One region of the Aeromonas dhakensis genome, then DNA from elsewhere that is predicted to be linked to it. Evidence: riboswitches for the same ligand, from Rfam matches in the RefSeq annotation. Region 1 holds a riboswitch; each other region holds the start of a gene.
The links. A riboswitch is a leader RNA that binds a small molecule or an ion and turns the genes downstream of it on or off. The one in region 1 is predicted to bind cyclic di-GMP.

Region 1 (7,789 bases):
GTAGCGACGGATCTGGCTGAAGGTGAACAGCATGGCCTGCCGGTAGCCGCGAAACAGCTGGAGCAGCTGCCACAGCATCAGCATGAACACCAGATCCGGCAGCAGCATCACCAGGGTGCCCAGCAGGCGGGTTCCCAAAGTGAGGGGATAGTCGGCAACGGCGGGCTGGGTGCTGGCCTGCGGGAGCGACTCCGTGGTCAGGGGCACCTTGCCGAGCACCGAACTCTCTTCCACATTCAGCGCTTCTTGCAGCTCCTGCTGCAGGTAGTCGCTGCCGCCGATCAGGTGTGACCAGACCCCCATGACCGTCAGGACGGGGGTGGCCAGCAGGGTAGCCAGCAGGATCCATTCGATCAGGCTGCTCATGCGTTCGAGCTTGTTGTGTTTCATCGCTTACCTCTTTGAGTGAAAGGGTGGGCCACGCGTAGCGCCGAGTTATCGTTTATCAATAAACACAGACAGATGTTTATCGTTTTTCGATATTTATTCAACCGTTTTTTATTGAAAAACGATAAATTCTCGTCGCAATAAGGAGATGACATTTTCCGGGCAGCTCTCTAGACTGGCTGCTGCTGCGCTTGAATCTTCAACACGGACAAGAGGTTACAGATGCACCAGGGATGGTTGCTGATCGGATTGTCGCTCTCCTATCTGGGGCTGCTGTTTCTGATCGCCTACGTGGCGGACAAGAACAAACGGCGTCGCCTCCAGGGCCAGCCCCTGCTCTACAGCCTGTCGCTGGCGGTCTACTGCACCTCCTGGACCTTCTTCGGCACGGTGGGCCAGGCCAGCGAGTCGCCCTGGTCGCCCGTGCCCATCTACCTGGGCCCCATGCTGGTGTTTCTGTTCGGCTGGCGCTTGCTGGCTCGCCTCATCCTGGTGGCCAAGCGCGAGCACATCACCTCCATCGCCGACTTCATCGCCGCCCGTTACGGCAAGTCCCAGCGCCTGGCCATGGTGATCGCGCTGATCGCCATCATGGGCATACTTCCGTACCTGGTGCTGCAGCTCAAAGCCATCGTCACCGGGCTGGATCTGCTGATGGCCAACCCTGTGCCCGCCGGCCCCACCGGCAATACCGCCGGGCTGGCCCTCGGGGTGGCCCTGCTGCTGGCCCTGTTCAGCATACTGTTCGGCACCCGCCACCTGGATGCCACCGAGCACCACAGGGGCATGGTGGTGGCCATCGCCTTCGAATCCGTGGTCAAGCTGCTCGCCTTCATGGCGGTGGGGAGCTTCGCGCTCTGGCTCATCCTCAGCAAGCCGAGCCAGGCCCGCACCCTGGTGGCCAGCGATTTTCTCGATGCGGTGGTGGCGGTAACGCCGGGCAGCCTGCTGGAGCTCGCCATCTACACCCTGGTGGCCATGTGCGCCGTCATCTGCCTGCCGCGCCAGTTTCACGTGACCGTGGTGGAGAACAACCAGGGCCAGGATCTGCATTGGGCGCGCTGGTTGTTCCCGCTCTACCTGTTCATGATGGGGCTCTTCATCTGGCCGTTGGCGCTGGCGGGCAAGCAGTGGGTGGGGGCCGGCATGGCCTCGGATACCTATGTGATCAGCCTGCCCATGTCGCTCGGGTTCGACGGCATGGCGCTGCTGGCGTTTCTCGGCGGCACCTCGGCGGCCACCGGCATGGTGATCGTCTGCACCATAGCGCTGGCCATCATGGTCAGCAACGATCTGGTGCTGCCGGTGCTGCTGCGCCGCTTCTGGCAGCAGGGGCGGGACGAGCGGCTGGTGCGCCTGCTGCTGCAGGTGCGCCGCGGCGCCATCCTGCTGATCCTGCTGGCGGCCTGGGGGCTCTACCTCTGGCTCGGCGATCTCACCAGCCTGTCGCGCATCGGTTATCTGTCGTTCGGTGCCGTGGCCCAGTTCGCGCCGGCCCTGCTGCTCGGCCTCTACTGGCGGCACGGCAACCGCAAGGGGGTCTATCTCGGCCTCGCCCTCGGGGTCAGCCTCTGGTTCGCCACCCTGCTGGCGGAGAGCGGCCTGCTGGCCGGCTCGCCGCTGGCCGCCCTATTGGCGCCGCCCGACTGGCCCGCGGTACGCGACCTGAGCTTGGGGGCCTGGTGCATCTTCCTGAGCCTGTTGCTCAACCTTGCCGGCTATGTGGCGGGCTCCCTGCTCTCCCGCCCGGCGGTGAGCGAGCGGCTGCAGGCGGCCAACTTCGTCGGCAAGCCGAGCCGCGACACCACGGCGCTCTATCAGGCACGGGTCTCGGTCAAGGAGCTGGAAATGCTGGCGGCCCGCTTCGTCGGTTCGAGCCGGGTCAAGCGCGCCTTCGGCCGCTTCGCCGGCGAGCGGGGCGGCACCCTGGCGCCCCAGATGCAGGCCTCCGCCGAGCTCATCGCCCACACCGAGCGGCTGCTGGCCGGGGTGTTCGGCACCTCGTCCGCGCGGCTGGTGCTGGCCTCGGCCCTGCAGGGGCGCAACATGCAATTGGAAGAGATCGCCACCATAGTGGACGAGGCCTCCGACGTGTTTCGCTTCAACCGCGGCCTGCTGCAGGGTGCCATCGAGCACATGGGGCAGGGGATCTCGGTGGTGGACCGGGAGCTCAAGCTGGTGGCCTGGAACCGGCGTTACATCGAGCTGTTCCACTATCCCCCCGGCCTCATCCAGGTGGGCCGCCCCATCGAGGAGATCATCCGTTACAACGCCCAGCAGGGGCTGTGCGGCCCCGGCGATGTGGAGGCCCAGGTGGCGCGGCGGGTTGCCTTCATGCAGCGGGGCAGCCAGCACATCTCGGCCCGCGAGCGCCCCGATGGCCGGGTGATCGAGATGCAGGGCAACCCCATGCCGGCGGGCGGCTTCGTGATGACCTTTACCGACATCACCCCGTTTCGCGACGCCGAGCGGGTGCTGCGCGAGGCCAACGAACACCTGGAGGCGCGGGTGGCCGAGCGCACCCACGAGCTTTCCGAGCTCAACCGCCAATTGCTGCTGGTGAACCAGCAGGTGGAGCGGGCCAACCACTCCAAGAGCCGCTTCCTGGCGGCGGTGAGCCACGATCTGACCCAGCCCCTCAACGCCGCCAAGCTGTTCACCTCCTCCCTGCTGGAGATGCTGCCGCCGGCGGACGAGCCGGCCCGCATCGCCCGCCACATCGACGATGCGCTGGGGGCGACCGAGGATCTCATCACCGATCTGCTCGACATCTCGCGCCTCGAGGCGGGCAAGTTCAAGGCCAAGAAGCTGGATTTTGCCCTGCGCGACGTGTTCGACAACCTCAAGGCGGAGTTCGGGGTGCTGGCCCAGGCGGGGGAGATCCAGTTCTCGGTGGTGGAGAGCAGCCTTGCGGTCTACAGCGACGTGCGCCTGCTGCGGCGGGTGCTGCAAAACTTCCTCACCAACGCCTTTCGCTACAACCCGGGGGGGCGGGTGCTGCTCGGCTGTCGCCGGCTCGGCGACAAGGTGCGCATCGAGGTGTGGGACAACGGCCCCGGCATTCCGGCCGACAAGCAGGAGGCGATCTTCGACGAGTTCTCCCGCCTCGATCACTCCCGCACCGCGCGGGAGCAGGGGCTGGGGCTCGGCCTTGCCATCGCTCGCGGCATCGCCCTGGTGCTCGGCCACAACCTGACCCTGCGCAGCTGGCCGGGGGCGGGCTCGGTGTTTGCCGTCACCCTCAACCTGGCGACCCGTCCTGTCGCAACGACGCAGGTGGCGGCCCCCGCCCAGCGCGACAGCCAACTGGAGGGGATCCGGGTGCTCTGCATCGACAACGAGAGCGATATCCTGATCGCCATGCAGTCACTGCTGGGGCGCTGGGGCTGCGAGGTGGTGTGCGCCCAGAGCCAGGCCCAGGCAGAGGATCTCATCGCCGGCGGCTTCCTGCCGCAGCTGGTGCTCTCCGATTACCATCTGGACGACGGCAAGACCGGATTGCAGGCGCTGCACATGCTGCGTCTGGCCCACGGCAACCATATCGGCGGCATCATCATCAGCGCGGATCGCAAGAGCGAGCTGCAGGCACAGATCCGCGAACACGGCTACGGCTACATCAGCAAACCGGTCAAACCCCTCAAGCTGCGGGCGCTGATGAACAGCATCTTGCGGCCGGCCAAACTTGATGGTGATCACGAATCCGGGAATTCGTCCGATTTTTAATCGGCAGCCCCCAAGTGGCAAGATCGGCACTTTCCGACCCGGAAATGTGCCTTTTCTTCTCGTTTGAGGCTCAAAATCGGTAAAAAGTGACTTATTAATAATCAATCAGGGGTTTGCCCTCTCTCCTTTGACTCCCTTATAGTCAGGTCGCGATTATTTTTATCGCAAATCAAGTTGTGCAAAAGGCAAACCGGACGAAAGTCCGGGACGCAAAGCTTCCGGTCTAAGGGTCAGCGGTACCTAGGATAGCGGGGCCACCACAGGTTGTTTCGTCCATGGGCCAAGCCATGGTGCGATGTTGTCTGCGTTACCTGTCAGGTTGCGTTGCCTTTTTCGTTATCTATTCCAAGAACGAAATAAGGATATTCAACTATGTTAAGTCCAAAACCCTCCGTACTGGCACTGATCGTCGGGGGGCTCTGCGCCTCCTCCGCCTTCGCTGCCGCCCCCGGCAAACCCACCATCGGCTGGGGCGAAACCAAGTTCGCCATCGTCGAAGTGGACCAGGCCGCCACCTCCTACAACAAGCTGGTGACGGTTCACAAGGATGGTGCCCCGGTCAGCGTGAGCTGGAACCTCTGGTCCGGTGATGTCGGCCAGACCGCCAAGGTGCTGCTCGACGGCAAGGAGGTGTGGTCCGGCGCCGCCTCCGCCTCCGGCACCGCCAACTTCAAGGTCACCCAGGGGGGCCGCTACCAGATGCAGGTGGCCCTGTGCAACGCCGACGGCTGCACCCTCTCCGACAAGAAAGAGATCCTGGTGGCCGACACCGACGGCAGCCACCTGTTGCCGCTCAAGGCGCCGCTCAAGGAGAACAACAAGCCCTACGTCAACAAGACCGGCAAGGTGATGGGGGCCTACTACGTGGAGTGGGGGGTCTATGGTCGCAAGTTCACCGTGGACAAGATCCCGGCCCAGAACCTGACCCACATCCTCTACGGCTTCACCCCGATCTGCGGTGGCAACGGCATCAACGACAGCCTCAAAGAGATCTCCGGCAGCTTCGAGGCGCTGCAGCGCTCCTGTGCCGGCCGCGAGGACTTCAAGGTCTCCATCCACGATCCCTGGGCCGCCATCCAGATGGGGCAGGGCAACCTCACAGCCTATGACGAACCCTACAAGGGCAACTTCGGCAACCTGATGGCGCTCAAGAAGGCCTATCCGGACCTGAAGATCCTCCCCTCCATCGGTGGCTGGACCCTCTCCGATCCCTTCTTCTTCTTCGGTGACAAGGCCAAACGCGACACCTTCGTCGGGTCGGTGAAGGAGTTCCTGCAGACCTGGAAATTCTTCGACGGGGTGGATATCGACTGGGAATTCCCGGGTGGCCTCGGGGCCAACCCCAACCTCGGCAGTCCCTCCGATGGCGAGACCTACGTGCTGCTGATGAAGGAGCTGCGCGCCATGCTCGACGAGCTGAGCGCAGAGACGGGCCGCACCTATGAGCTCACCTCCGCCATCAGTGCCGGCGGCGACAAGATTGCCAAGGTGGACTATCGCGCCGCCCAGCAATACATGAATCACATCTTCCTGATGAGCTACGACTTCAACGGCGCCTGGACCAACACCGGGCTGGGTCACCAGACCGCGCTCTACGAGTCGAGCTGGGATCCCAACACCAAGTACACCACCGACAAGGGGGTCAAGGCGCTGCTGGGTCAGGGCGTCGAGCCCGGCAAGGTGGTGGTGGGGGCCGCCATGTATGGCCGCGGCTGGACCGGCGTCAGCGGGTATCAGGGCAACAACCCCTTCACCGGCACCGCCACCGGCCCGATTGCGGGCACCGAGGCGGAAGGGATCTGGGAGAAGGGGGTCATCGACTACCGCGGCATCGCCAAGGGCAAGATGGCCGGCGACTGGCAGTACAGCTATGACGAAGTGGCCGAGGCACCGTCCGTGTTCAAGGCTTCCACCGGCGAGCTCATCACCTTCGATGACGAGCGCTCGGTCAAGGCCAAGGGGCAGTACGTGCTGGCCAACCAGCTCGGCGGCATGTTCGCCTGGGAAATCGACGCCGACAACGGCGACATTCTCAACGCCATGCACGAGGGGCTGGGCCACGGTGATAGCACACCGCCGGTCAACAAGCCGCCGGTGGCCAATGCCGGCAGCGATCTCGCGGTGACCGGCCCGGCCGAGCTGGTGCTGGACGGTTCCTCCTCCCGCGATCCGGAAGGGGCGGTACTGAGCTACAGCTGGGCCCAGATCTCCGGTCCCAAGGCGACCCTGAGCGACGCCACCCAGGCCAAGGCCAAGGTAGCCGTCGATGCGGTGAGCCAGGACGTCAATCTGGTGTTCGAGCTGACCGTGACCGATGACCACAACCTCAGCGCCAAGGATCAGGTAGTGGTGACCAACAAGGCGCCACAGCCCAACCTGCCGCCGGTCGTTACCGTGCAGGACAAGGTCTCGGTGCAGGCCGGCAAGCAGGTGAGCATCACCGCCAACGCCAGCGATCCCAACGGCGACACCCTGAGCTATCAGTGGAGCGTGCCGGCCGGGCTCACCGCCAGCGGTCAGAACAGCAAGACCCTGGTAGTGACCGGCCCCAGCGTCACCGTGGAGTCCGGTTATGACCTCACCGTCACCGTGACCGACGGCGCACTGGATGCACAGGCCGCTACCCGCCTCACCGTGACCCCGGTCAGCGGTGGTGGCGACTGCAACGCCACCGATCCGGATGCCGCCAACTGGCCGGCCTGGAAGGCCGCGACCACCTACAACGGTGGCGAGAAGGTGAGCCACAACCAGCTGGTATGGCAGGCCAAATACTGGACCCAGGGCAATGAGCCGAGCCGCAGCGCCGATCAGTGGAAGCTGATAAGCCAGGTGCAGCTGGGTTGGGATGCCAATGTTGCCTACAACGCAGGTGACGTGACCAGCCACAACGGTCGCCAGTGGAAGGCCCAGTACTGGACCCGCGGCAACGAGCCAGGCAAGCACGACGTCTGGCAGGACATCGGCGCCGCCAGCTGCAAGTAATTCACCATCCACAGGGGCATGCAGGACATGCCCCTCCTTTTCCCCCATAACAACAAAAGAGCACCACCATGACCACATGCACCACACGTCTTGCCTGCCTGATCGGCGCAGCCCTGGCAAGCGGCCCGCTGCTGGCCGCCGTTCAGCCACCCACGCCACTGGTCTTTGACACCACCCGGCCGCAGAACGATCTGCAGGGATCGCTGCAGGCCGGGGTCCAGTTTGCCCAGAGCCAAATCCTGCCCGCCCATCCGCGGGAGGGTGACAACCAGCCCCGTCTCACCGCCCTGCGCAAGAGCCTGCTGCTGGTGCGCCCGCTGCAGACCGGCAACGAGGCGCCGCTGGCGCTCGAGGCCCGCGACGGCGCCGGCAAGCTGCTCGGCAGCCTCACGCTGGAGCCGCCTTCCCGCCTGCCCAAGACCGCCTACTACCTGGAAGGAACGCCGGAGGAGGGGGTCGACTTCACCCCGGGCCCCGGCACCAGTACCGTCATCAACAGCAGCAGCGAGCTGGCCAGGCTGAGCGATCCGAGCGGCGCCTTCCTGCTCGGCAAGTTGCAGCCCCATGCCCTGGTCACCATCCAGACCGCCGACGGCCGCTGGGTGCGCGACATCTTCTTGCCCCGCGATGCAAGCCTGGAGGGCAAGATGGTGCGCCTCGCCTCCAATGCCGGCTACAACTCCACCGTCTACTTCAG
Region 2 (7,789 bases), 1.5 Mb from region 1:
ACGTGTGTTGTACTGCATCACTCCAATCATGCTGGAGTCACGATCTTCAGTGATGCCGCGATATACTGCACAGCATGCCGGTGCCTGTTCTCTCATTAAGCCGGTGAGAGGCGGCATCAATAACTTGCTGTGCCTTTATGGTTTATCTAAATAAGCAAAAGCAGCTCACCGCATAAGGAGCAGTTCCCGCTACACCTCAACTGCACAACTACATACATCCCTGTCGTCTGTGCAGAAAGCCGTGCTCCGCTTTTGCTTGATGAACAAATTAACGACTCATATGATGCACATCAAATACATTTTGATTTTTATAAATTCTTTTATAAACACTTAAAAAACAATCACTTACAGCCATGACGACACATTTATGAATGCCGTAAAATAAATATCGTTCATATAGCAAACACGGATTGGATTATTTTAAATCAGACAACTTCAACCGCTTAACAGCAATTAACAAAAACACAACAATAAAATAATTCCAGGTCACGTTCTTTGTTTCTTGAATACCCCTGACCTCATACATAAAACAGCTCAGGCAATCAGGTAATCAGGTAATCAGGTAATCAGGTAATCAGGTAATCAGGTAATCAGGTAATCAGGTAATCAGGTAATCAGGTAATCAGGTAATCAGGTAATCAGGTAATCAGGTAATCAGGTAATCAGGTAATCAGGTAATCAGGTAATCAGGTAATCAGGTAATCAGGTAATCAGGTAATCAGGTAATCAGGTAATCAGGTAATCAGGTAATCAGGTAATCAGGTAATCATTCTAACTAGGTTCCGCTTGTGAAGGGAAACACCAACAAGCTTCCTTTTATTATCCCCTTGTTCACTCCCAAGGTCATGCTGAACCATATTTGTGATCGACATAGAACTACTGAGCTCGCCCGTTATCCATAATGGCAAGGGAGATAAGAATGAATTTTTCAGGATATTCATTCAAAAAAAACATTAAGGAAAACCAGCCGTTTATCCTGAGCCGCGGAGAATAAAAAACTATTTGTGACCGATACCTCACACTTTTTTATGGTGATTGATTTCTCAAAGTGCGATGTTATCATCTAGACATAGAGTAAAGGGCAAACCGATCGAAAGGTCGGGACGCAAAGCCACCGGTCTAAGGGTTCATAACCTAAGACAGCGGAGCTGCCATCTGAGAAGAGCGATGTCATCAGCTGTATCTGTGTCATTCTCTTTGATTGCGTTGCCCTTTTCGTACAACGACATGTGACGAAAAGGACATAAAAATGAACACTTCCACCGCTTCCGTTCGCAACAGCGCCATCCGTTTTGCCTCTTCTGCCGCCGCAGCCATGCTGCTGGGTGCCACTTTGTTGCCAGCTACTGCCTCCGCCTACGATGGCAGCGTCACCTTCACCGGTACCATCTACGAAGCCCCCTGTGACTTCGCCGACAACAGCGTGACCTGCTACTCGGGCACCCAGCGTCAGACCATGGATCTGGCCAGCCTGCAGCAAGCCGGCAGCCTCAATACCATCAGCAGCACCATGCAGTACAAGCTGTCTGCCGGCAGCAGCAACATGGCCATAGTGACCGTCAGCTACCTCTGAGCCCGTCACTTCCGTCACCCGCCCGAGGTTGTTCATTGCCTCGGGCGGATCTGCTCGCACCGTGAAGGGTGAGCACCCACTGCCATACTCAGGCAGCGGCTGATAACGCCTGCCCGCGACTCCCCATCACTTTTCCTCCTATTTTTTTCTGCGTCCATACCGAGCGCAGCCAACTGCCTTCTCACTACGCCCCCAACTTTCTGCTCAGACAAGTCAGCGCTTTTTCTGCGGGTTTGCCGGCTTCGCATTGTCGCGACGCCACATGACCAGCACATCTCAAACGAGACTTTGATCACAGTTGCCAGCCTCAGACTGAGATCCCCCCCAGATGGCAGATGAGTCCTTGCTATCAACCAGGCCCCCAATGGGGCTCACTTTGTTTTGATTCAATCTAAATAAATGATTTATATGGCCTGATTGGTGGGTTGATATCCTTTTGGAGCTGAATAGATTGCACGCGTCAATCACGCAGACAATCAAGCAAAGGGATAAAAATGAACAATCTGGGTACCAGGTTGCTGCTGCTGGCAGCACCGGGCCTGCTTGCCACTTCGGCGCTGGCCAACTACTCCCCCTCCGACTGGCAACAGTATCAACTCAAAGGTGAATCCAGCCGTCAGCTGGGGGATCAGCTCACCGAAGTGACCTACGAGCTGAGCGCCCGCAGCACCGACGCCCCCTATCAACAGCTGAGGGTGTATCGTCGCTTCGACTGGAGCGAAGCCAACCTGGCTGCGCTGGCAGAACAGCAGTGCGGCGAGCCGCAGCTCAAGATCGAACAGGGCTGGCAGATCCGCTACCTCAGCTGTGAAGAGGTGGTGCCGGCCGGCAAGGCCGTCCCGGCCAGCAGCTATGACTATGGCTACGGCATGAAGCAGGGCCGCTGGGAGCCGCTGGCAGGCACCCCGACCGCGCCGCGTCAGGATCGTCTGCCGCTGGCGGAGCGGGTCATCCTGGGTCATAGCGAGCAGGAGCTGGATCGCTGCGAGCTCAACGCCGAAGGTCGCTGCGCCGAGCAGGCATGGCAGTACCAGCCGCAAAACTGGCAGCAATTGAAGGTGCTGGAAGAGACCCCCAATGAACGGGATGGCCGCCTCGAGCAGATCTTCTTCCGCCTGCAGCCCATCGCGGGCAGCCAGGCCGCCAAGCAGGTGAGCGAGCTGCACGTCTGGCGCCAGTACACCTGGTTGCTGGACGAGATCAAGACCCAGCAGGAGTGCGATGAACCCCAGACCCGTCAGGAAGGGGACAAGACCATCAGCTACCGGGTGTGCCGTCAGACCCTGCCCGCCGGCAGCGAAGTGCAGGTGGTCTTGAAGGACACCGGCTATCAATACCCGGTGGGGGGCAGCGAATGGCAGACCCTGCCGGAAACAACCGAGTGGCAGGAGAGCCGGGTACTCAACCGCCCCATCGTGCTGGCCAGCAAGGAAGAGCAACTCGACTGTCGCCGTGCCGACGGCCGCGCCTGCTCCGAGCCGGATCTGCCGGGCACCGAGCTGCTGGACGCCGAAGCGGCCAAGATAGTGCAGGATGCCAGTGGCCAGCCTGCGCCGGTCTGGCGGGAGAACTATGGTCACGATGACACCAAGCTGCTGGCCGTGTCGCGCGGCATCCAGAGCCTGCTGGCGGCCAATCAGCCGGCCCATCCGGCCATGAAGCTGCTGCTGGAATACGTGCGCGCCCACAACTACCACAACTACGGCAAGCACAAGGAAGACGGCCCGGCCGCCGCCGAGGCGCTGGCCGAGGCATTGACGGCGCTGGGCGCCCATCCGCTGCTCTTCCCGGAGCAGGCCAGCGACGAGGTTGGTGCCGTCATGGGTGCCTGGAGCATCGCCCTGCACGGCCAGTTCAAGAGCCCGGCAGTGCAGGGCCGCTTTGGTACCCTGCTCGGCGAGTTCAACCAGATGCTGGCCTACAGCACCCGCCATGCCAGCGAGATCAACGGTCAGCACGCCTGGGCAACCGGCCTGTTCGATTTGCTCAACTTCCTCGACTTCGCCAGCGACTACAGCGACCCCTTCGCCAATGACTTCCGCCAGCAGGATGGCGAGCTACGCAAGCAGCTGCACGCCCTCGGCATGAGCGAACTCGCGTTGTGGCAAGGAAGGGATGGCGCCGATCTGTTCCTGCTCAACAACGTGCTGGATGCCTACACCCGTCTCTACCGGGTTGCCCGCTATACCCGCCCGGACGAGCTCGACGGCTACCGCAAGCTGCTGGATGACTCCGTCATCGCACTGGTTCGCCACCACGACCTGATCCCCGGTGGCCAGCAGAGCCAGGATCTGCTGGAAGACATGTCGCTGACCCTCTCCACCTACTACCTGACCTACACGGACCGCACCAGCGAGGCCTGCATCAGCGGTGACTTCGCCGGCCTCTGCACCCCCGTCCGGGTGGAGGACGTGCTGCCGTTCGAGCACACCTGCTCACCGACCCTGCGCCTGCGGGCCCAGGATCTGACCATGGATCAGGCCGAGGGGATCTGCCGTGAACTGGGTGCCGAAGAGCAGCAGTTCCACCAGCAGATGGAAACCGGCTGGCAGCCGGTGGCGGACGATCACAACGAGGCGCTGGAACTGGTGGTCTTCAACTCCTCCGCCGACTGGAAACGCTACGGCAGTGCCCTGTTCGGCGGCGTCTCCACCGACAACGGCGGCATCTACCTCGAAGGGGATCCGGCTCGCCCCGGCAACCAGGCGCGCTTCTTCGCCTACGAGGCGGAGTGGAAGCGCCCTGCGTTCCAGGTGTGGAACCTGCGCCACGAGTACGTCCACTACCTGGACGGCCGCTTCAACCAGTACGGCAGCTTCGGCCACTACCCGCTCAACCGCACCACCTGGTGGTCGGAAGGGCTGGCGGAGTTCGTCGCCCACGGCCAGTGCTTCGCCCGCGGTCTGGACAACGTCGCCGGCCGCCCGGCCAACGACCGTCCGGCCCTGGCCGACATCCTGCACCTGGATTACGACAAGGGTGGCGAGATGGTCTACTCCTGGTCCTACACGGTACACCGCTTCCTGAACGAGACCGGTCGCGGCGCCAGCTGGCTGGCCATGGCCCAGGCCCTGCGCAACCCGGATCAGCAGCAGGCCATGAGCGCCTTCGAAGCCGAGCTGGACCAGCTGATTGCCAATGACAGCGAGGCCTACCAGCAGTGGCTCGGCCGCGAGCTGCTGCCCTGGTGGGAAGCCAACAAGGACTCCGACGAGTGCAAGGCCAACGACTCCTCCCACTGAGGACGAGACGGGTATGACAAGGGGCGGCCATGGCCGCCCCTTGTTTATGGCGCCGTTTGATAAGCCCGGGATCCTGGCGCGCACTGCGACAACCTCTGCCCGAGTGAGACCCTGCGCCGCCATCAAACCTGACGCGCCACAACAACTTGTAATAGAATGGCCCCCTGTCTTCTCTTACTTCAGACCCGAACCGCACCGCGCATGAAGAAGTTTGCCAAGATCCTGCTCGCCTGCCTCTGCCTGTTGCTGGCCTCCATCGCCGCCCTGCTTGGCTACAGCGAGTGGACCGTCTCGGACGCCCGTCACTACACCTACGACGACGTCAACGCGGTGCCCTACAACCGGGTCGCCCTGGTGCTCGGCACCTCCAAATACCTGATTGGCGGCAGCCCGAACCACTACTTCAAATACAGGATCAAGGCCGCCGCCGAGCTCTACAACAACGGCAAGGTGGACTACATCCTGGTCTCCGGCGACAACGCCACCGTGCAGTACAACGAACCGCGCCAGATGCGGCGGGCCCTGATCCAGGCCGGCATTCCGGCCAGCGCCATCTACAGCGACTACGCCGGTTTTAGGACCCTGGACTCCATCGTGCGTGCCAAGGAGGTGTTCGGTCAGGCCCACTTCACCGTGGTCTCCCAGGCCTTTCACAACGAGCGTGCCATCTTCATCGCCCGCCATTTCGGCATCGAGGCGGTCGGCTTCAACGCCGTGGATCCCAGCGCCTATCAGGGCATCAAGACCCGGGTGCGCGAGGTGTTCGCCCGCCTGATGGGGCTGCTCGACCTCTACGTGCTGGACAAGGGTCCCAAGTTCCTCGGAGAGCCCATCGTCATCGGCGCTCCCGTACCCTGCCAGGCGTTGAGCACCATAGGGGCAAGCCAGCCCTGCCTGCCCATTGCACCGCCCCCCCATCAGCCGAAAGCCAAGCAGGCAGCGGCCGTGAGCGCGGCAACCGCCACCAGTGCAGCGGCTGCAACCAGCAGTGCCTTGGCCACCAGCGCAGCCGTGCCGAGCGAAGCTACGCCCGTGGATAATCCGGCGGCCGCCAGTGCGGCAAAGCCAACCGGCAGCACACTGACTCCTCAATAGCAGAGACCCGCCAACAGGCGGGTCTCTTTCATTGGGCTCGGTATTTCCGGCGATCAGGCCAGCGCCGCCACGTAACGCCGTGCTACCTCGTCCCAGTCGATCACGTTGTAAAACGCAGCGATGTAATCGGGACGCTTGTTCTGGTACTTGAGGTAGTAGGCATGCTCCCACACATCCAGCCCGAGTATGGGGGTGAGCCCCTCCATCAGGGGGCTGTCCTGGTTCGCGCTGCTCACCACCTGCAACTTGCCGCGCCCATCGACCACCAGCCAGGCCCAGCCGCTGCCAAAACGGCTCAGCGCCGCCTGGGTAAAGGCCTGCTTGAAGGCCTCCAGCCCACCCAGATCCCGCTCGATCGCTGCGGCCAGCTCGCCGTCCGGCTCGCCGCCACCCTGCGGACTCATCACCTGCCAGAACAGGCTGTGGTTGGCGTGACCGCCGCCGTGATTGCGCACCGCCCCCTGAACCTGTGCCGGCAGGCTGTCGATACGGGCAAGCAGCGCCTCCAGCGGCAGAGCAGCCAGCTCCGGCAGATCGGCCAGGGCGGCATTGAGGTTGTTGATGTAGGTCTGGTGATGGCGACTGTGGTGGATCTCCATGGTCAGCGCGTCGATATGGGGTTCCAGTGCGTCGTAGGCATAGGCAAGGGCAGGCAGGGTATGGCTCATGGTCACCTCTGTTTATTGTGATTAATGCAGTTGCGGGGCTGGCTCGGTCTGGCACAGACACTGGCCGAGGCAGCGGCGGATGCCGTCGTGGCTGCCGTGCTTGCGCACGAAGGCGAGCAATTCGGTATGGGTGCTGCGGGTGTGGCGCAGGGCGGCATCCCGCAGGGCGCCGGAGCTGGCGGGGGACTGGCTGGTGGCGAGCAGGCAGTCGTGGATGTGACACAGCAGGTCGGCGGCCCGATCCGGCAGCGCCATCGCCACCAGCAGATCCGCCAGGTTGTGGTGGGCCACCACCAGCGCGGCCACCGCCTCGTCCACATCGTGCCAGTCGGCAAACTGCTGGCGGGCCAACCACAGCGCCTGTTGATAGCAGGAGAGCGCCTTGGCGTGCTCACCGGCATCGAAATGGCGGTTGCCGCTCATGGTCTGCACCTTCCAGTGCACCATGCTGCTGTCGCTCTCCCCCGTCCCTACCCAACCTCTTACCCAGCTTGCCGACATAGGCTCCAACACCACAAATGATAATAATTATTATTTAACTTATGTAAGGGGCGAACACAAGGGATAGTTGTGCCGGCATAACCAACAATCCTGCCCATATGGGTAGGGCTTTTTTGAATCTGTCTGTTTGGTGATCATTTGCACAGATGCAAACGTCCCGTTCCGCCATGCTGGTCGGTATCGGCATGATGCCGGTGGCTGCCGCTGCGGCAGTCTCTCTTCACAAGGATGAACAAGATGAAAAAATGGCTATTGGTGCTGTTGTGCGCCCTGCCCATACTGGGCCAGGCGGCAGGTTATACCCAGACCCGCTACCCCATAGTGCTGGTGCACGGTCTGTTCGGCTTCGACAAGCTGCTCGGGGTCGACTACTTCTACGGCATCCCCCAGGCGCTGACCCGGGATGGCGCCAAAGTTTACGTGGCCCAGGTCTCCGCCACCCAGAGCTCGGAACTGCGCGGTGAGCAGCTGCTCAAACAGGTGCAGCAGGTGCTCGCCATCACCGGGGCGGAGAAGGTGAACCTCATCGGCCACTCCCACGGTGGCCCCACCATTCGCTACGTCGCCTCGGTCGCTCCCGAGCTGGTCGCCTCCGCCACCAGCGTGGGCGGGGTCAACTACGGCTCGGAGATCGCCGATCTGGTGCGCGCCAACGTGGCACCGGGCTCGGTGGCCGAGAAGCTGGCGGTAGCCGCCGCCTCGGCCCTGTC
Region 3 (7,789 bases), 1.6 Mb from region 1:
CTACGACACCGCCATCGCGCCCGGCACCAACGACAGCTGGCTCACCGCCCAGCTGCCGCCGGAGATCGGCAAGCGCTGCGCCATCGTCGAGGCCAACGGCAAGCCCAAGCCGGGCTTTGGCGGCGAGGGGGTCTATCTCAACCCCGGCTGCACCCTGCCCTTTGCCAAGAGCCGCATGAGCGAGCTGGCCAAGGCCAGCGGCATCAACAGCCTGTTCCTCGACGTGGATGGCACCGCCATGGCCTCCAACGACTACAACCCGGCCCACCAGCAGGGCAGTCAGGCCATGGTCGCCGACCGCAACGCCCGCATGAGCTGGGTGGGGGAGCACCTCGGCATGGTGCTGGGCTCGGAGGATGGCAACGCCCTCACCAGCAAGCCGCTGCTGTTTGCCCACGGTATCCAGAGCTGGGGCTTTGGCTGGGAGGATGCCGCCATGCGCAAGCAGGCCAAGTCCCCCTACTACCTCGGCAAGTGGTGGCCGGACGAGGCGCCGCAGGTCTTCTTCCAGCCCGCCCGGCTCAAGCCGCGCTACCTGAAGACGGTGTTCAATCCGGCGGATCGGCTGCCCCTCTATCAGGCGGTGTTCCACGACTCCGTGCTCAACAGCCACCACTGGCTGCTGGACAACCTGAAATTCCCCGGCATCAAGGAGGAGCGCGCCCTGCTCGGCCTGCTCTACAACACCCCGCCGCTGGTCAACCTGAGCCGCAGCACGCTGGCCAATCGCCTGCCGGAGCTGACCCGGCTGAGCGAGCAGTTCGCCCCGCTGCACGAGGCGCTGTGGGACAAGGCGCTGGTGGGCTTTCGCTGGCGTGACGGGGTGGGCCGGGTGCAGGAGACCCGCTTCTCCGACGGCAGCCGGCTGGTGGCCAACTTCAGCCACAACTCCATCATGATCGACGGCCACAAGCTGGCGGGCCGGCAGCTGCTGGTGGCGCTCAAGGGCAAACCGGTCAGCGTGCTGAAGATCCAGGGCTAGACCCGGCGGGGTGACGGGGGATCAGAAAGGGGCTGCCCCGCCGGGCGAGACGGCAGGCTGCGCATGGAGGTTGAGCCAGCGCCGGCGCAGGGTCTCCAGCGAGCCATCCTGGCGCATCTGGTCGAGGGCCTGCTGCAGGGCCTGCACCTTGGCCGGCTCCGTCGCCAGGTTGAGGGCAAAGTAGTACTGCTCGCTGTCGTCATAGACGAACAGCGGGGTGAGCGCCTCGAAGCCGTGCCCCAGCTGGTGCATGTGGAAGGCCGCCCCCAGATCCAGCGCCGTCACCAGCTCCACCCGACCGCGCAGCAGCATGCGAAACTTGTCCTCCTCACTGTTGACGCTGACCGGCGCCAGCCCCTGGCGGATCAGCTGCTGGGCCGAGGCCGAGTTGCGTACCACGGCGATCCGGTAGTCGCTCGCCTCCTGCAGGCTGCGGGGCTGGATATCGGTGCGCGAGCTCAGCCGCCACACCCTGATGGTGCGCGGCCCGACCGGCCCCACCCACTGGAACTGGTGCTCCCGCTCCGGGGTGCGCGCCACCGAGAAGAGGATGCTGCCCGCCCGATAGCGGGCATTCTGATAGGCCCGCGCCCAGGGCAGCAGCTGGATGTCACCGCGCAGCGCCAGGCCGCTGCGCGCCAGCAGGGCGTGCAGCAGATCCACCGAGAAACCGCTCACCGGCTGGCCGGCCAGCTGGTAGTTGTAAGGGGGCATCTGCTCGGTCAGCGCCTGCAGTGCCCGGGCCGGCTGCGCCAGCGACCCCGTCAGCAGCAGCGTGGCCAGCAGCCACCTCCACCGCGCTCTTGTTCCCACCCTCGACTCCTTCCCATGAAAAACAGACCCCTGCCGCGGCAGGGGTCTGACATAACGCATGTTCACCGGCTTGCGCCTCAGTGACAGGTGGCCACCTCCTGGTAGTGGTGGCGGATCCAGCGTTCGAAGCCGGCCAGCATGGCTTCCTCTGAGTCGCTATTGTCGGCGATAAGCTGGTCGCCGTGAACTACCCGAATGCGGGCATCGAGCGGTGCCCCCTCGCCGGCCGGCGGACGCTGACGGGCCGCCGCCATGCAGGCCTCGGCCTGTTGCCACGCCTCGGCCACGCTCTGGTTGCACACCGCGGCCAGCGGGCCGGCGCTGAAGCCCTTGCCGGTCAGGCTGCGCAGGGTCTCGTCATGGGTCATGCCGTTGCCCGGCCCCCAGTAGTGGGCGGCCAGATCCGGCCCGATGCGCGGGTTGTCGGTGAGGTAGCCGTCGCGCTTCAGGAAATAGGCGCGGGTCTGCTCCACCGCCATCAGCGCCAGCAGGTAGCCGTGATAGGCACAGGCCGACTCCTGGTTGAGCAGGTGCGGGATGGCCAGCAGCGGACGCGGGCTCTCCACCCCCAGGATCTGGCGCTCCCAGCGGCGGGCCAGCGCCAGCACGGCGGCCGGGGTGCGTTCGGCCTCGTCCATGGCGTAGAGATCACGCTCGAAGTAGGCCACCAGCGCGATCTGGCGCTCGTTGAAGGCGCGAAACGGCTGGCGTGCCTCGATCATCGCCTTGATCAGCGCATCCGGGATCGGCTCCCCCGCCGCATTTCTGGCGTAGCGCTTGAGCCAGTCCGCGTCATCCAGCAGGCTGTCGCAGAACATCGACTGGGTCTCGGCGTAGGCCATGGAGGTGGGCGGGAACTCCTGGGAGAAGCAGGGGGCGTTGCCGGTGACATTGGCAAAGTGCGCCGCATGGCCACCCTCGTGGAACAGGGTGTTGAGCCCGCTCCAGCCGCTGCCCACCTGGGCCGGGTCGGCCAGGCTGGTGAAGTTGACCACCGCCGGCACCCACTCCCCCTCCTGCCAGAAGCTCGGCACCGGGCCGTGGCAGAAGCCGTTCTCGTATTTCCCCTCCCGGGTCAGCAGATCCAGAGTGAGGCTGGCGCCGCGGTACTGGATGCCGAGCCGGCGGAAACTCTCGACCCAATCCTGCAAAGCGCGGGAGAAGGGTACGTACGGGTCGAGCTGGCGAGTCACGTCGCCGCTCACGCTGTAACGCAGGTTGTGGGGCAGCAGGGCCGCCTCCCCCTTGGCCGCTTTCAGCTCGGCCAGGCTCTGGTGCAGCCGCTGCTCGGTGCCGGCGATGAAGTCGTCGAGGATGGCGAACAGCTGCGCCGGGCTCATCTGCTCGTTCTTGTGCACCTTGTAGTCGAAGTAGTCGCGATAACCCATGGCCCGGGCGAAGCGGTTGCGCAGCGCGACTATGGCCAGATAGCCGTTGTCGACCACCCAGTTTTCCAGGGTGTGGAACATGGCGAGCGCGCTCTGGCGCACCGCCTCGTTGCTACTGGCAGCCAGTGCCGTGCTGGCGGCGGGCAGACTGCCTGCCACCTCGCGACCCTGCTCGTCCAGCAAGGTCAGCTTCAGCTCCCGACGGCGGGCGAACAGCGCCGCCTCGGCGGCCACCAGCTCGTCCATCAGGGCGGCGGCGGCCGGCGCCTCGATGACGTTGCATTCGAAGAAGGCGATCCAGCCTGCCAGACCGCGCTTGAGCTCGGTCTCCTCGGCCATGGCATGCATCTCCCGCAGCACCGGCAGGCGCGCCGGGTCGGCGCAGAAGGCCTTGTAAGCCTGCTCGGCGGCGGTGAAACCGGCCTGATCGTCGCTGGTGCCCATGTAGGTGGACCAGAACAGATCCTCCTTGCGCCTGTGCACCTGCAGGTAGTCGGCGTTGAGCTGGTTGAGATAATTCCTGGCAATGGAACTCATAAATTCCCTCTTGTTATGGGGCAGCACGGGGTGCCCACTCCTTTATTGGTGAAATGCCGACTCATTCACATTTTCTGCAAATAATCCGGCAAATGGTGCGCCGGGATGCGCGCGAACACGCTACCAAAAGCGAGGGTTTCTGTCTGCTGGCTATACTGGTGTCAAACTTCTCAATTGGCGTGCTGTCGCGCCAAGCCTTTGAAAGTTAATTAAATGTTAAATGAAAAATAATCAGGGCCAGCCGACAGACTGGTCACCACCAGACCCGCATGGGAAAGTTAAGGAAGAGACTATGTTCAAGCTCGGTGATATTGCCGTGAGCCGCAAATTGATGCTGTTGCTCTCACTGGCGCTGGTCGGCTTCATCGCACTGCTGCTCATCTCCGCCAGTGCCCTGCAGCGCAATCTGATGAGTGAACGGGAAGCCAGGCTGCAGGCTGTGCTGGATCTGGCCATGAGCCGGATCCAGGCGCTGGCAGCCACCCTGCCCGCACCGCAGGCGCAGGCCGAGGCCAGGGCCATGCTCAACAGCATGCGCTTTGACGGTGACAACTACCTGTTCGTGCTGGACGAGAACCGCCGGATGCTGGTGCACCCCGTCCGACCCGAGCTGGTCGGCCAGCAGATGGGCGAGAGCGGATCCGCCACCGCCGGCGCGCATTGGCAGCGGATGGTGGATCTCGGCAGAGGGGGTCAGCAGGGTCGGCTGGAGTACCAGTGGGTCTCCCCCTCCGGCGAATCGGCCCAGAAACTGTCGCTGGTGGCCGGCTATCAGCCCTGGGGCTGGATCCTCGGCTCCGGCGTGCTGCTGCAGGACATCCAGGCCACCATCTGGTCCCAGTATCAGCTGATGGGGGGCGCCACCCTGCTGGTGACCCTGCTGATGGGGCTGCTGGGCTTTGCCATCAGCCGCTCCATCGTCAACCCGCTGGCCGAGATCAACCGGGCCATGCAGCAGGTGGCCGCCGGCGATCTGGTGGTGAGCATCCCGGTGCACGGCAAGGATGAGCTGGGGGCCGTCGCCAGCTGCACCAACCAGGGGCTCAGCGCCATCCGGCACGCCCTGCTGGAGGCAAGCCAGGGGGCCGGCAACGTGGCGGATGCCGCCCTGCGCATCGCCGCCTCCGCCGAGCAGACCAACCAGGCGGTCAACAGCCAGCGGGATCAGCTGGCCCAGCTCGCCACCGCCATGAACGAGATGAGCGCCACCATCGCCGACGTGGCCGGCCACGCCGAGAACACCGCCCGCGACACCCAGGACGCCACCAGCGAGGCCGGCCTCGGCAACCGGGACGTGCACGCCAGCGTGCACGGCATCCAGGCGCTGGCCAGCGAGGTGGAGCAGGCCACCTTGCAGGTCAACCAGCTCAAGGAGGGGGTGATGCAGATAAGCGAGGTGACGGCGGTCATCAGCGCCATCTCGGAGCAGACCAACCTGCTGGCCCTCAACGCCGCCATCGAGGCGGCCCGCGCCGGCGAACAGGGCCGCGGCTTTGCCGTGGTGGCCGACGAGGTTCGCCAGCTGGCGAGCCGCACCCGCCAGTCCACCGAGGAGATCCAGAGCACCATAGCTCAGCTGCAGCAGCGGGCGGTGAGTGCGGCCGACGCCATGGACGCCAGCCGCAAGCTGGCGGAGAGCAGCGTCGGCCAGTCGGAGAAGGCGGGCCAGGATCTCTCCCTCATCGTCAACCACATCCAGCACGTCAGCGACATGGCGACCCAGATCGCCACCGCGGCGGAACAGCAGAGCATGGTGGCGGAGGACATGAACCGCAACGTCAGCGGCATCAACGACTCGGCGCTGGAGATGTCCCAGTCCGCCTCCCAGCTGGCTCAGGAGAGCGAGCTGCTGGCCGGACTCTCCCGCAGCCTGGACGAGCGGCTGGCCCTGTTCAAACTGGGCTCGGCCAGCCACCAGCCGGCAACCCAGCCACGGATGCCGCAACCGCCGCGGCAGGAGGATCGCCCGCGCATCCGCCACTGATCCGTCCTGGCTTGTCGCAGCGCACGCCCCCGCCAGATCGGCTGGCGGGGGCGTTTTTCATTGCGAAAAAATGCCAAATATTTGCATCTTGTCGACCTGTTCGACGAACTTGATGCCGTGGCGCCGAGTTAATAGCCATTTAAAAACAGAAAGTTAAGTGTTTGCTCTACTCCGATGAGGTCAAGCTGTAAAGATTTACACTTAATTATTTAATCAAAAATAGTCATGATGAGTTGTCGCCAAACGCGACACCATGACCCTTTATGTAGTCATTTGGCAAACTGGTTGAAAGGCCAGGACGCAAAGCCTCCGGTCTAAAGACATGTCGTCCAGGATAGCGGGGTTGCCACACAGTGTTTCGGGGAACGCCCCTGCCAACTTGACTGCCCACATCTGTCGAACAGAGGAATGTATGGCAGCAAAAATCCAACTCAATCACGTCGCTGCAACGCTGGCCCTGCTGGTCAGTGGCAGCGTGCTCGCCCACGGCTACATCAGCCAGCCGGAATCGCGCAACTACCTGTGCAAGACCGGCGGCAACAGCCAGTGCGGCGCGGTGCAATGGGAACCCCAGAGCGTGGAAGGCCCCTCCGGCTTCCCGAATGGTGGCCCTGCCGACGGCCAGATCGCCTCGGCCGGCAGCGCCAGCTGGGGCGAGCTGAACGCCCAGACCAGCGACCGCTGGACCCGCCGCGAGGTACAGGCCGGCCCCTTCGCCATCAGCTGGACCTTCACCGCCAACCACGTCACCCGCAACTGGCGCTACTACCTCACCAAGCAGGACTGGAACCCGAACCAGCCGCTGACCCGCGCCTCCTTCGAGCTCACCCCCTTCTGCGTGGTGGACGGCAACATGACCCAGCCGCCCAAGCAGGTCACCCACCAGTGCAACCTGCCCGAGCGCACCGGCTATCAGGTAATCCTGGGGGTGTGGGAAGTGGGTGACACCAGCAACAGCTTCTATAACGTGATCGACGCCAACTTCAAGGGCGGCACCCAGCCACCGCTGGAATGGAGCCAGGGCGGCACCATCTATCCTTCCACCGAGCTGGCGGTCGGCGACAAAGCCAGAACCCTGGTGTTCGACGCCAACGGCGTACGCCCCGATCTGCAGACCGAGCTGACCATCGCCAGCCCGGAGCAGGGCCAGAAGAACAACTGGACCCACGCCCTGGCGAGCAAGATCAATGCAGAGCAGAGCCAGATCCGCGCCGGCCAGCAGAGCGGTGAAGGCCAGTTCAACCCCGTCTACGGCCAGAACCCGGTCTACTTCAAGGCCGGCAGCGCGCTGGAGCGGGTCGAGATCCAGCTCGAACAGCAGCAGCCACCGGTGAGCAACGGCGTCAGCGTGAGCGGCCTGGAGAGCGAATACCTGCTCGACGAGGGCAAGCTGACCCTCAACTTTACCGTGGCCGCCGAGGGCGATCTGACCGTGACCAACACCCTGTATGATCACGGTGGGGCCGCCAAGGGACAGACCAGCGCCGACATCAAGGACAGCAGCCACAGCTTCACCATGCCGCTCACCGGGCTCAGCGCCGGTCACCACCAGCTGGTGATCGAGGGCAAACCCAAGGCCGGTGGCGATGCGGTGCAGCAGACCCTGGACCTGATGCTCAAGGATCCGGCCGCCGGCGGTGACTACCAGTTCACCTTCCCGGACGGGCTCAAGTCCTACACCGACGGCACCAGAGTGCTGCAGCCCAAGAACGGCAAGATCTACCAGTGCAAGCCCTTCCCCTATCGCGGCTGGTGCAGCCAGTGGTCGGCCAGCGCCACCCAGTATGAACCCGGGGTCGGTAGCAATTGGCAGGATGCCTGGATCCTGGTCAACTGACCCGCAGGCACAGCATGACGCCATCAACAAAACGGGGAGCCACTGGCTCCCCGTTTTCTCTGGTGTTCTCTGGTGTGACAGCTCAGATCTGGAAGTCGATGGCGGGCTCGCCGCCCATGGCGCGGGCCTGAATGTCCGCCAGCGCCAGCTCAGGGTTGCAGAGCTGGATGAACTGCCAGGCGAAGTTGTGCTGGAACTGCCCCTGCTTAAGGCCGATCCAGGCGGTGTGGGGCGCAAACAACCGGCTG
Region 4 (7,789 bases), 2.0 Mb from region 1:
AATCCAAGGGGTTATAGCTCAGCTGGGAGAGCGCTTGCATGGCATGCAAGAGGTCCGCGGTTCGATCCCGCGTAGCTCCACCAGGTTCCTGATTGAAATGAAGTGCCCAGGGCAGTGCGGTGTGTATCACCCAGGCCGACCTTTGTGGGGTTATAGCTCAGCTGGGAGAGCGCTTGCATGGCATGCAAGAGGTCCGCGGTTCGATCCCGCGTAGCTCCACCATTATTTAGGATGATTGGCCGCCAGAACCATTCATTCAGTACCGAATTTGGGGTTATAGCTCAGCTGGGAGAGCGCTTGCATGGCATGCAAGAGGTCCGCGGTTCGATCCCGCGTAGCTCCACCATTATTTAGGATGATTGGCCGCCAGAACCATTCATTCAGTACCGAATTTGGGGTTATAGCTCAGCTGGGAGAGCGCTTGCATGGCATGCAAGAGGTCCGCGGTTCGATCCCGCGTAGCTCCACCATCATTCGTAACGAAAGTAGAAAAGGCCACCGCACTGCGGTGGCCTTTTTGTTTTGCGCTCGGCACACCCGTTGTGCCGGCCGGCCAATAAAAAGCCCGCATCGCTGCGGGCTTTTTATTTGATGGCGATGGGTCATCAGCCGTGGCGACGACGCCAGGCCAGCGGCAGCAGGGCCAGCAGCAGGGCGCCCATGGCACCACCACCGCCGTTGCTCTCCTCTTTCAGCTTGAGGTCGACGATGATGGGGTCGTGGTCGGAGGCGCTGAACGGGTTGTCCGACTTGATCATGTCGCCGGTGAAGTCCCGGCCGTACTCGAACAGGTTGCTCTCGAACGAGTTGATGTGCCAGTCGGCCACGGCGATCACCTTGCCGGCCAGCGCCGGGTTGGCGAGGGCATAGTCCAGGGTGCCGAGCTCGGCCTCGTAGCTGTAGGAGATGGCCTTCTCCTTGTTGAACTTGACGTTCATGTCCACCAGGCCGTAGCTCTTGGCCACTTCGCTGCCGGTCTGCTCAAAGACCTGGTCGCCGAGGAAGGTCTGGGAGGCAGAGACAATCTTGCGCTGGCCGTCGGTCGGCACATAGTCGGTCAGCACCCGGATCGCATCTTCCCGGGCGTAGGAGTTGAAGTCGCCCACCAGCAGCACCTGGCCGGGCAGCTTGCTCACCGCCTCGCCCAGCACCTTGGCGGCGCTGACCCGGAACTCGGTGCACTTGCCCTGCAGATCGGCCGGCTCCTTGCCGTCCAGGTTCTCCAGGCAGCCTGAGCCCTTGGATTTGAGGTGGTTGACCACCAGGGTCAGCGGATCCTTGCTGCCCTCGACGGTGAAGGTCTGCACCAGAGAGTCACGCTGGGAGGCCTGTTTCTCGACCCCTTTGGCATCCAGGTATTTCTGCACCGGCAGGGTGATGACGTTGGCGTCCCCTTGCGGTGCCAGCTTGGCCGGCCGGTAGATCATGGCCACCATGATGGCGTCGCCGCCGAAGTAGTGCTCGCCCTGCAGCAGCGCCTTGGGCAGGGTGACGAAGGCGTACTGCTTGCTCGCCTCTTTCTGCTGGGCGTTGAGGGCCTGTACCAGGTCGCTGATGGCGGAGTGGCTGTCAAAGCCGTTGTTCTCCATCTCCATCAGGCCGAGCAGGTCGGCATCCATCTCGGTGATGGCGTTGACTATCTTGGCGCGCTGCTTCTGGAAGTCCTCCAGGTTCTTGGCACCACGGTTGCAGCCCTTGGCGCTGTCCGCATCCGCCTGATCCTTGCACAGTACGTTGAGGGCACCGCCCACGCTGGAGTGGCTGGTGAAGTAGTTGAGCACGTTGAAGCTGCCGACGCGCAGATCGGTGCCGTCGGCACGGGCCGGGGCGCTCTGGCGGTCGTTGTCGCTGGTGCGCAGCAGATCGCCGGCGGTAATCACCTGATCCTGCGGCACGATCAGCCGGTACTCGTTGTAGCTGTAGCCCACCATGGCATCCAGATTGACTGGGGCATCGCCGATGCGCAGGTAACCCTGTTCCGGCTCCCAGGCCGGCAGCCAGGGCAGTTTGCCGTCGGCGGCCTTGAAGTCCGATTCGAGGAATACCCGGTTGCCGGCGTTGGCCTTGGCCAGCGCCTTGGCGGCCTTGCTGTCGGCGTCGTGCAGCTGGGTCGGCTTCATCAGCGGCGCCTGGTGGGAGAGCACCAGGTTGTTGCGTCGGGCGGCGTAGTCATAGCTGAAGTTGCGGCTGATTTTGAGCGCGCTGTCGGCATCGAGCCGTACCCGCATCCCTTCGTGGCGCTCCAGCGCCCGGGCCAGGGTCTCGTTTTCCAGCACCCGCAGCGGGATGGCGGCCGGGGCTGCGCCCTGGGCGATCACCTGCAGGCGCGGGGTGCCGCTGTCAGTCAGTGGCTTGAGCTGGGTATGGCCGTAATACTCCTCGACCTTGGCCTCCAGGCAGACTTCGGCGCCCGGCTTGATGTCCGGGTACTTGCTGGCGAAGTTTTTGTCGTTGAGATAGACGAAGATGCCGTCCGAGGTCTGGGGGTTGCCGTCGCCCTGCACATCCAGCAGGTAGAACCCCTTGTTGAGGCTCTCGCCCAGACCCGAGACCACCGCCTTGACCATGACGCTCTGGGGGCTTTCGAACTTGTCGGCGGGAATGAGCGGGCTCTTGTCACCGCTGCCCTGAATGACCGGGATCGGGGTGAGGTCGCTGTCGGCCGGGCAGCTGAAGCCGGCGGCATAGACGGACGGGGAGGCGAGCGCAATCCCCACGGCCAGCGACAGCAGGGTACGTGTTCCTTTCATATCTGTTCCTTTTTTATTTTTTGCCAGTGTTTCCATAGCCTTGGCGCATCGGCCAAGGGCGCGCATTGTCACATTTCTGGCATGTCGTACCAGTGAGCCAACGCACATTACGGGGATACAAATGAGGGCAATACCGGTTTTTTTGACTTGGCTAACAGCATGAAACTAATGACAATTTTGTTATTTCATCCGATTGGCGAAAATGTGATCCCGCTGGCATCCACATATTTTTCCTCGAGAATGAAGATTGAGACTCGGCTGGTTGATTCCTATACTCGGCTTGTTCCTCACGGAACCCAGGTAAAGGGCAAACCGGCCGAGACGCCGGGACGCAATGCCTCCGGTCTTCAGATCGAGCGATCCAGATAGCGGGGCTTCCCAGGGTGAGGGTGACGTTTGTGGCAGGTCCATTGCCAGTTGTCTGCGCCCATCACGCAGGTTGCGCTTGTGCTTTGCCTTGGAGACCAATGCCAAGACAAAACAAGGAAGATAACAATATGCAACAGACCCTAAGGCCCAGCAGGCTTGCCATGCTGGTGGCTTTGGCTGCCATGCCCGCCTGGGCACAGGCCGCTTATCCCGCCTATCAGGCCGGTACCGCCTACAAGGCCGGCGACATCGTCAGCAACGTCGGCAATCTCTATGAGTGCAAAGAATTTCCCTACTCCGGCTGGTGCGGGGCCTCGCCCTATCACTATGAGCCCGGTGTCGGGGTCGTCTGGGCCGATGCCTGGAAACTCTATGGCGGGGAGGTGCCGCCCCCGGCGCTCGGCGTGGCCGTCAGCTCGCCGGCTGCCGGCGCCAGTGTCAACGAAGGGGCCAGTGTGGCGCTGGCGGTGACCCTGAGCGGCCCGGTGACGGCGCTGGTCAAGGTCGAGTACCTCATCGACGGCACCCTGGTCGCCACGGCGAGTGCCTCGCCCTGGAACGGCAGCTGGCGTGCCGCCGGTGTCGGCGCCCACACCCTCAAGGCGCGGGCGCTGGATAAAGACGGCAAGGTGCTGAGCGAAGCGGATTCCAGCTTCAAGGTCGCCGCCGTGGTGGCGCCGGAGGCACCCAAGGTGAGCATCAGCAGCCCGGCCACCGGCGCCAAGGTGACCCTGGGTCGCAGCGTGGCGGTGAGCGGCAACGTCACCGATGCCAACGACGACGTCGCCAAGGTCGAGTTGTTCGTCGATGGCAAGAAGGTCGGGGAGGACACCAGCGCCCCCTGGCAGGTGAACTGGACGCCCCAGAGCAAGGGGCTGGCCGGCCTCAAGCTGGTGGCGACCGACAAGGAGAACCTGAGTGGCGAATCGGCCCAGGTCAACGTGCAGGTGGAAGAGGCAGCCCTGCCGCCCACCGGTGGCAACCTCTCCTGCGATATTCGTCAGATCTACCGCCCGGATGGCTACGAGTGCATGGGGGATGACCACGCCCGCCGGGTCATCGGTTACTTCACCTCCTGGCGTACCGGCAAGAACGGCTTGCCCTCCTATCTGGTGAGCGACATTCCCTGGGACAAGATCACCCACATCAACTACGCCTTCGCGGCGGTGGACGAGCAGAGCCACACCATCAAGGTGGACGATTCGGCCACCAAGATGACTTGGGACGGCGTGCCGGGTGCCGAGATGGATCCGGAGTTCGCCTACCAGGGCCACTTCAACCTGCTGTCGAAGTACAAGAAGCAGTATCCGGACGTGAAGACCCTGATCTCGGTGGGGGGCTGGGCCGATACCCGCGGCTTCTATACCGCCACCACCAAGGGTGACTGCTCGGTCAACACCGACGGCATCAACGCCTTTGCCAACTCGGCGGTGAGCTTCATCCGCCAGTACGGCTTTGACGGGGTCGACGTGGACTACGAGTATCCCACCTCCATGAAGGATGCGGGCAACCCCAACGACTTCCCGCTCTCCAACCAGTGCCGCGGCAAGCTGTTTGCCAACTACAAGGTGCTGATGCAGACCCTGCGCAGCAAGCTCGACAGCGCCGGCAGCGAGGATGGTCGCAAGTACATGCTGACCATCGCCTCGCCGGCCTCGGCCTACCTGCTGCGCGGCATGGAGAACTTCCAGGTCACCCAGTACCTCGACTACGTCAACCTGATGACCTACGACTTCCATGGCGCCTGGAACAACTTCGTCGGTCACAACGCCGCCCTGTTCGACAACAAGGCGGATGCCGAACTCGCTCACTGGGGCGTCTATACCCAGAGCCAGTTTGGCGGCATCGGCTACCTCAACGCGGCCTGGTCTGCCCACTACTTCCGTGGCGCCCTGGCGGCCGGCAAGATCAACGTGGGCGTGCCTTACTACACCCGCGGCTGGCAAGGGGTCAGCGGTGGCACCCACGGTCTGGGTGGCAAGGCAGCCCTACCGAGCCAGAGCGATTGTCAGCCGGGTACCGGTGGCAGCACCATTCCGTGCGGCAACGGGGCGGTCGGCATCGACAACATCTGGCACGATCTCGACAAGAACGGCAAGGAGATCGGCGGCGGTGCCGTGCCCATGTGGCACGCCAAGAACCTGGAGAACGCCGCCAGCCTGGGTATCACCACCATGCCGAGCTACGGTCAGGCCTGGGGTCTGGATCCCAACAACCCGGCTCACGTGATGCAGGGCAAGTACGTGCGTTACTACGATGACAAGGCGCAGGCGCCTTGGCTGTGGAACGAAGAGAAGAAGGTGTTCCTCTCCACCGAAGATGAAGAGTCCATGGGCCACAAGCTCGACTACATCATCAAGCGGGGCCTGGGCGGGGTCATGTTCTGGGAGATGGCGGGTGACTACGCCTTCGATCCGGCCAAGAACGAGTACGGCATGGGGGATACCCTGACCACGCTCGCCTACGACAAGTTCGCCAAGGCGACCAAGTACGACACCAGGCAGAACGATCTGGCGGCGCCAACCGCCCAGCTCGACATCGCGGTGAGCCTCTCCGGCTTCAAGGAGGGGGATTCCAACTACCCGATCAACCCGACCCTGAAACTGACCAACAACTCGACCCAGACCATTCCGGGCGGTACCCGCATCGAGTTCCTGGTGCCCACCTCCACCTCCGACACCATCACCGACCAGAGCGGGATGGGGCTGAAAGTGGTGGAGAGCGGCGGCAACCAGAACTCCGATGGCATCGCGGGCGAGAAGGACTTCCACAAGGCGGCCTTCACGCTGCCGACCTGGAAGGCGTGGGCGCCGGGCAGCGACGTGGAAGTGGCGATGACCTACTATCTGCCGGCCGCCGGTGTGCCGAGCGGTATCCGCATCATCAGCGGCACCCAGACTGCGGGTCTCAAGGCCGAGTTCCCGACCCTGCCGGAGGCCGTGCTGGGCAGCAGTGGTGGCGGTGAGAACCCGGGCGGTACCACCTGCAGCAGCCAGAACGTCAATCCGGCCGCCTACAAGGCCTATCCGACCTGGCCGCAGGGGGATCACGCCAACGGTGGTGATCGTATGACCAACAACAAGGCGGTCTGGCAGGCCAACTGGTGGACCAGCAGTGAGCCCAAGGCGGGCGACGGCAGCTGGAAACTGGTATGCAGCTACTGAGTTGTCCAAGCTGCCGCACCAGCAGCGAGCTCAGCGCGGGCGATAGCAGCTGGAAACTACTGAGTTATCCAGGCTGCTGTACCAGCAGCGGGCTCAGAGCGGACGACGGCAGCTGGAAGCTGGTGTGCAGTTACTGATGACCGTTTGAGAGACAGGCCGGCACTCTGCCAGGCCTGTTCTTTCGCAAGGCAATGACCCAATCCGGAGCCCAGGCTCCGGATTTTTTTATGGCGGGGTAATAAAGGCAGGGGCATAAAAAAGACCGCTCCGGGGAGCGGCCAATTGCCACCAAGGCAATCTGCGGGGTAATCCCCTTGTTGTTGATCGGCAGGGCGGGAGCCCGTACTGCCGAGAGTTGTTGCGTGCCTTGCCGAGAGATGGCCCCGGTCGGCACGCGGTTTGGTTACTGGGTGACGGCGCCGCCCTGCTGCTCTTTCAAGAAGCTGATCCAGGGCGAGGCGCGGCCGCTGACGTTGCCGTTCTGGGCAGCCTGGGTGAAGGCGGAGAGTGCCTCCTTCGGCTTTTGCTGCTCAAAATAGGCAACCCCGGTCAGGAACTTCAGATCCGCCCGCTGCTCGCCGCTGGCGTTGGCGGCAGGCTTGGCGGCGAAGGCCACCAGATCCTGGTAGCGCTTGCTCTGGATCATCATGCGCGCCATCTTCAGCTGCAGATCGGCACTGGGGGCCAGCTTGTAGGACTTGGCCAGGGTGTCGATGGCCGGGTCCAGCTCCTTGGCCTGGTGCCAGTAGTTGGCCAGCGTCTTGTAGTTGGCTGCGTTGCTCTCGATGGTCCCTTCCTTCATCGCCTTCTCCATCACGCGGGCGGCGCGGTGGGGAATGCCGGCGAAGGCCAGGTAGTTGGCGAGGCGCTGCAGCTCGCTGGCTTCGGTCAGCATGCCGAGGTTGTAGGCGCCTTCCAGCGCCGCCAGGGCCTTGGCATCGTTGCCCGCCTGCATGTGCATGGCCGAGAGCTGGGTCCAGTACTTCTTCTTCTCCGGGTAGCGGTCGACCAGTGCGGTCAGCACCTCGGTGGCCGGCTTGTACTGCTTCAGCTCGTAGTGGGCCGCCATCTTCAGCAGGTACCAGGACTCCGGCGCCTTGCCCGCGGAGAGCTTGATCGCGTTGTCCACCGCCGGAATGGCTTCCCGATACTGCTTGAGCTGCACATGGGCGTTGGCCAGCGTGATGTAGGCGTGCGGGGTCGGTTTCTCGTCCTTGCCGAGGTTCGCGAACCACTGGTTCATGGTGCTGATGGAGGCCTTGAAGTTCCCCTCCGCCATGTAGAGCTGGGCCAGGTTGTAGCGCACCTGTTGGGCCACCGGCTGGGGCAGCCCGCCAGTGGCGATGGCATCGGCGAAGTACTTGGTCGCCTGACCGTACTTCTCCTGTTGTGCCGCCACGAAGCCCAGGGTCTGCAGAATGACCCCCTTGTCGTAGACCCGCTCGCCGGCGCCGGACAGCGCCTCCTGCAGCTTGGCATTGGCCTCGCCGTATTTCTTCTCGGTGA

Region 2: linked by a shared signal. The riboswitch ahead of CK627_RS06385 (YmdA family protein) and the one ahead of CK627_RS21340 (glycosyl hydrolase family 18 protein) in region 1 are both predicted to bind cyclic di-GMP.
Region 3: linked by a shared signal. The riboswitch ahead of gbpA (N-acetylglucosamine-binding protein GbpA) and the one ahead of CK627_RS21340 (glycosyl hydrolase family 18 protein) in region 1 are both predicted to bind cyclic di-GMP.
Region 4: linked by a shared signal. The riboswitch ahead of CK627_RS08555 (glycosyl hydrolase family 18 protein) and the one ahead of CK627_RS21340 (glycosyl hydrolase family 18 protein) in region 1 are both predicted to bind cyclic di-GMP.

What each region holds. Positions count from the first base shown of each region.
Region 1 covers NZ_CP023141.1:4,612,470-4,620,258, reverse strand. Annotated here, with positions in the region: gene CK627_RS21350 (DUF2975 domain-containing protein) at 1-390, opposite strand, end outside; gene CK627_RS21345 (hybrid sensor histidine kinase/response regulator) at 610-4,110, shown strand; cyclic di-GMP riboswitch class I at 4,285-4,372, shown strand; gene CK627_RS21340 (glycosyl hydrolase family 18 protein) at 4,483-7,092, shown strand; gene CK627_RS21335 (M66 family metalloprotease) at 7,161-7,789, shown strand, end outside.
Region 2 covers NZ_CP023141.1:1,282,662-1,290,450, reverse strand. Annotated here, with positions in the region: cyclic di-GMP riboswitch class I at 1,071-1,156, shown strand; gene CK627_RS06385 (YmdA family protein) at 1,250-1,573, shown strand; gene CK627_RS06380 (collagenase) at 2,068-4,815, shown strand; gene CK627_RS06375 (SanA/YdcF family protein) at 4,972-5,910, shown strand; gene CK627_RS06370 (superoxide dismutase) at 5,964-6,578, opposite strand; gene CK627_RS06365 (DUF2753 family protein) at 6,600-7,025, opposite strand; gene CK627_RS06360 (lipase family alpha/beta hydrolase) at 7,317-7,789, shown strand, end outside.
Region 3 covers NZ_CP023141.1:1,386,626-1,394,414, reverse strand. Annotated here, with positions in the region: gene CK627_RS06875 (glycoside hydrolase) at 1-982, shown strand, start outside; gene CK627_RS06870 (substrate-binding periplasmic protein) at 1,004-1,795, opposite strand; gene CK627_RS06865 (M3 family metallopeptidase) at 1,873-3,720, opposite strand; gene CK627_RS06860 (methyl-accepting chemotaxis protein) at 4,013-5,704, shown strand; cyclic di-GMP riboswitch class I at 5,970-6,055, shown strand; gene gbpA (N-acetylglucosamine-binding protein GbpA) at 6,117-7,541, shown strand; gene cbl (HTH-type transcriptional regulator Cbl) at 7,624-7,789, opposite strand, start outside.
Region 4 covers NZ_CP023141.1:1,731,609-1,739,397, forward strand. Annotated here, with positions in the region: tRNA gene CK627_RS08530 (tRNA-Ala) at 8-83, shown strand; tRNA gene CK627_RS08535 (tRNA-Ala) at 147-222, shown strand; tRNA gene CK627_RS08540 (tRNA-Ala) at 271-346, shown strand; tRNA gene CK627_RS08545 (tRNA-Ala) at 395-470, shown strand; gene CK627_RS08550 (ExeM/NucH family extracellular endonuclease) at 606-2,750, opposite strand; cyclic di-GMP riboswitch class I at 3,047-3,132, shown strand; gene CK627_RS08555 (glycosyl hydrolase family 18 protein) at 3,248-6,283, shown strand; gene CK627_RS08560 (tetratricopeptide repeat protein) at 6,687-7,789, opposite strand, start outside.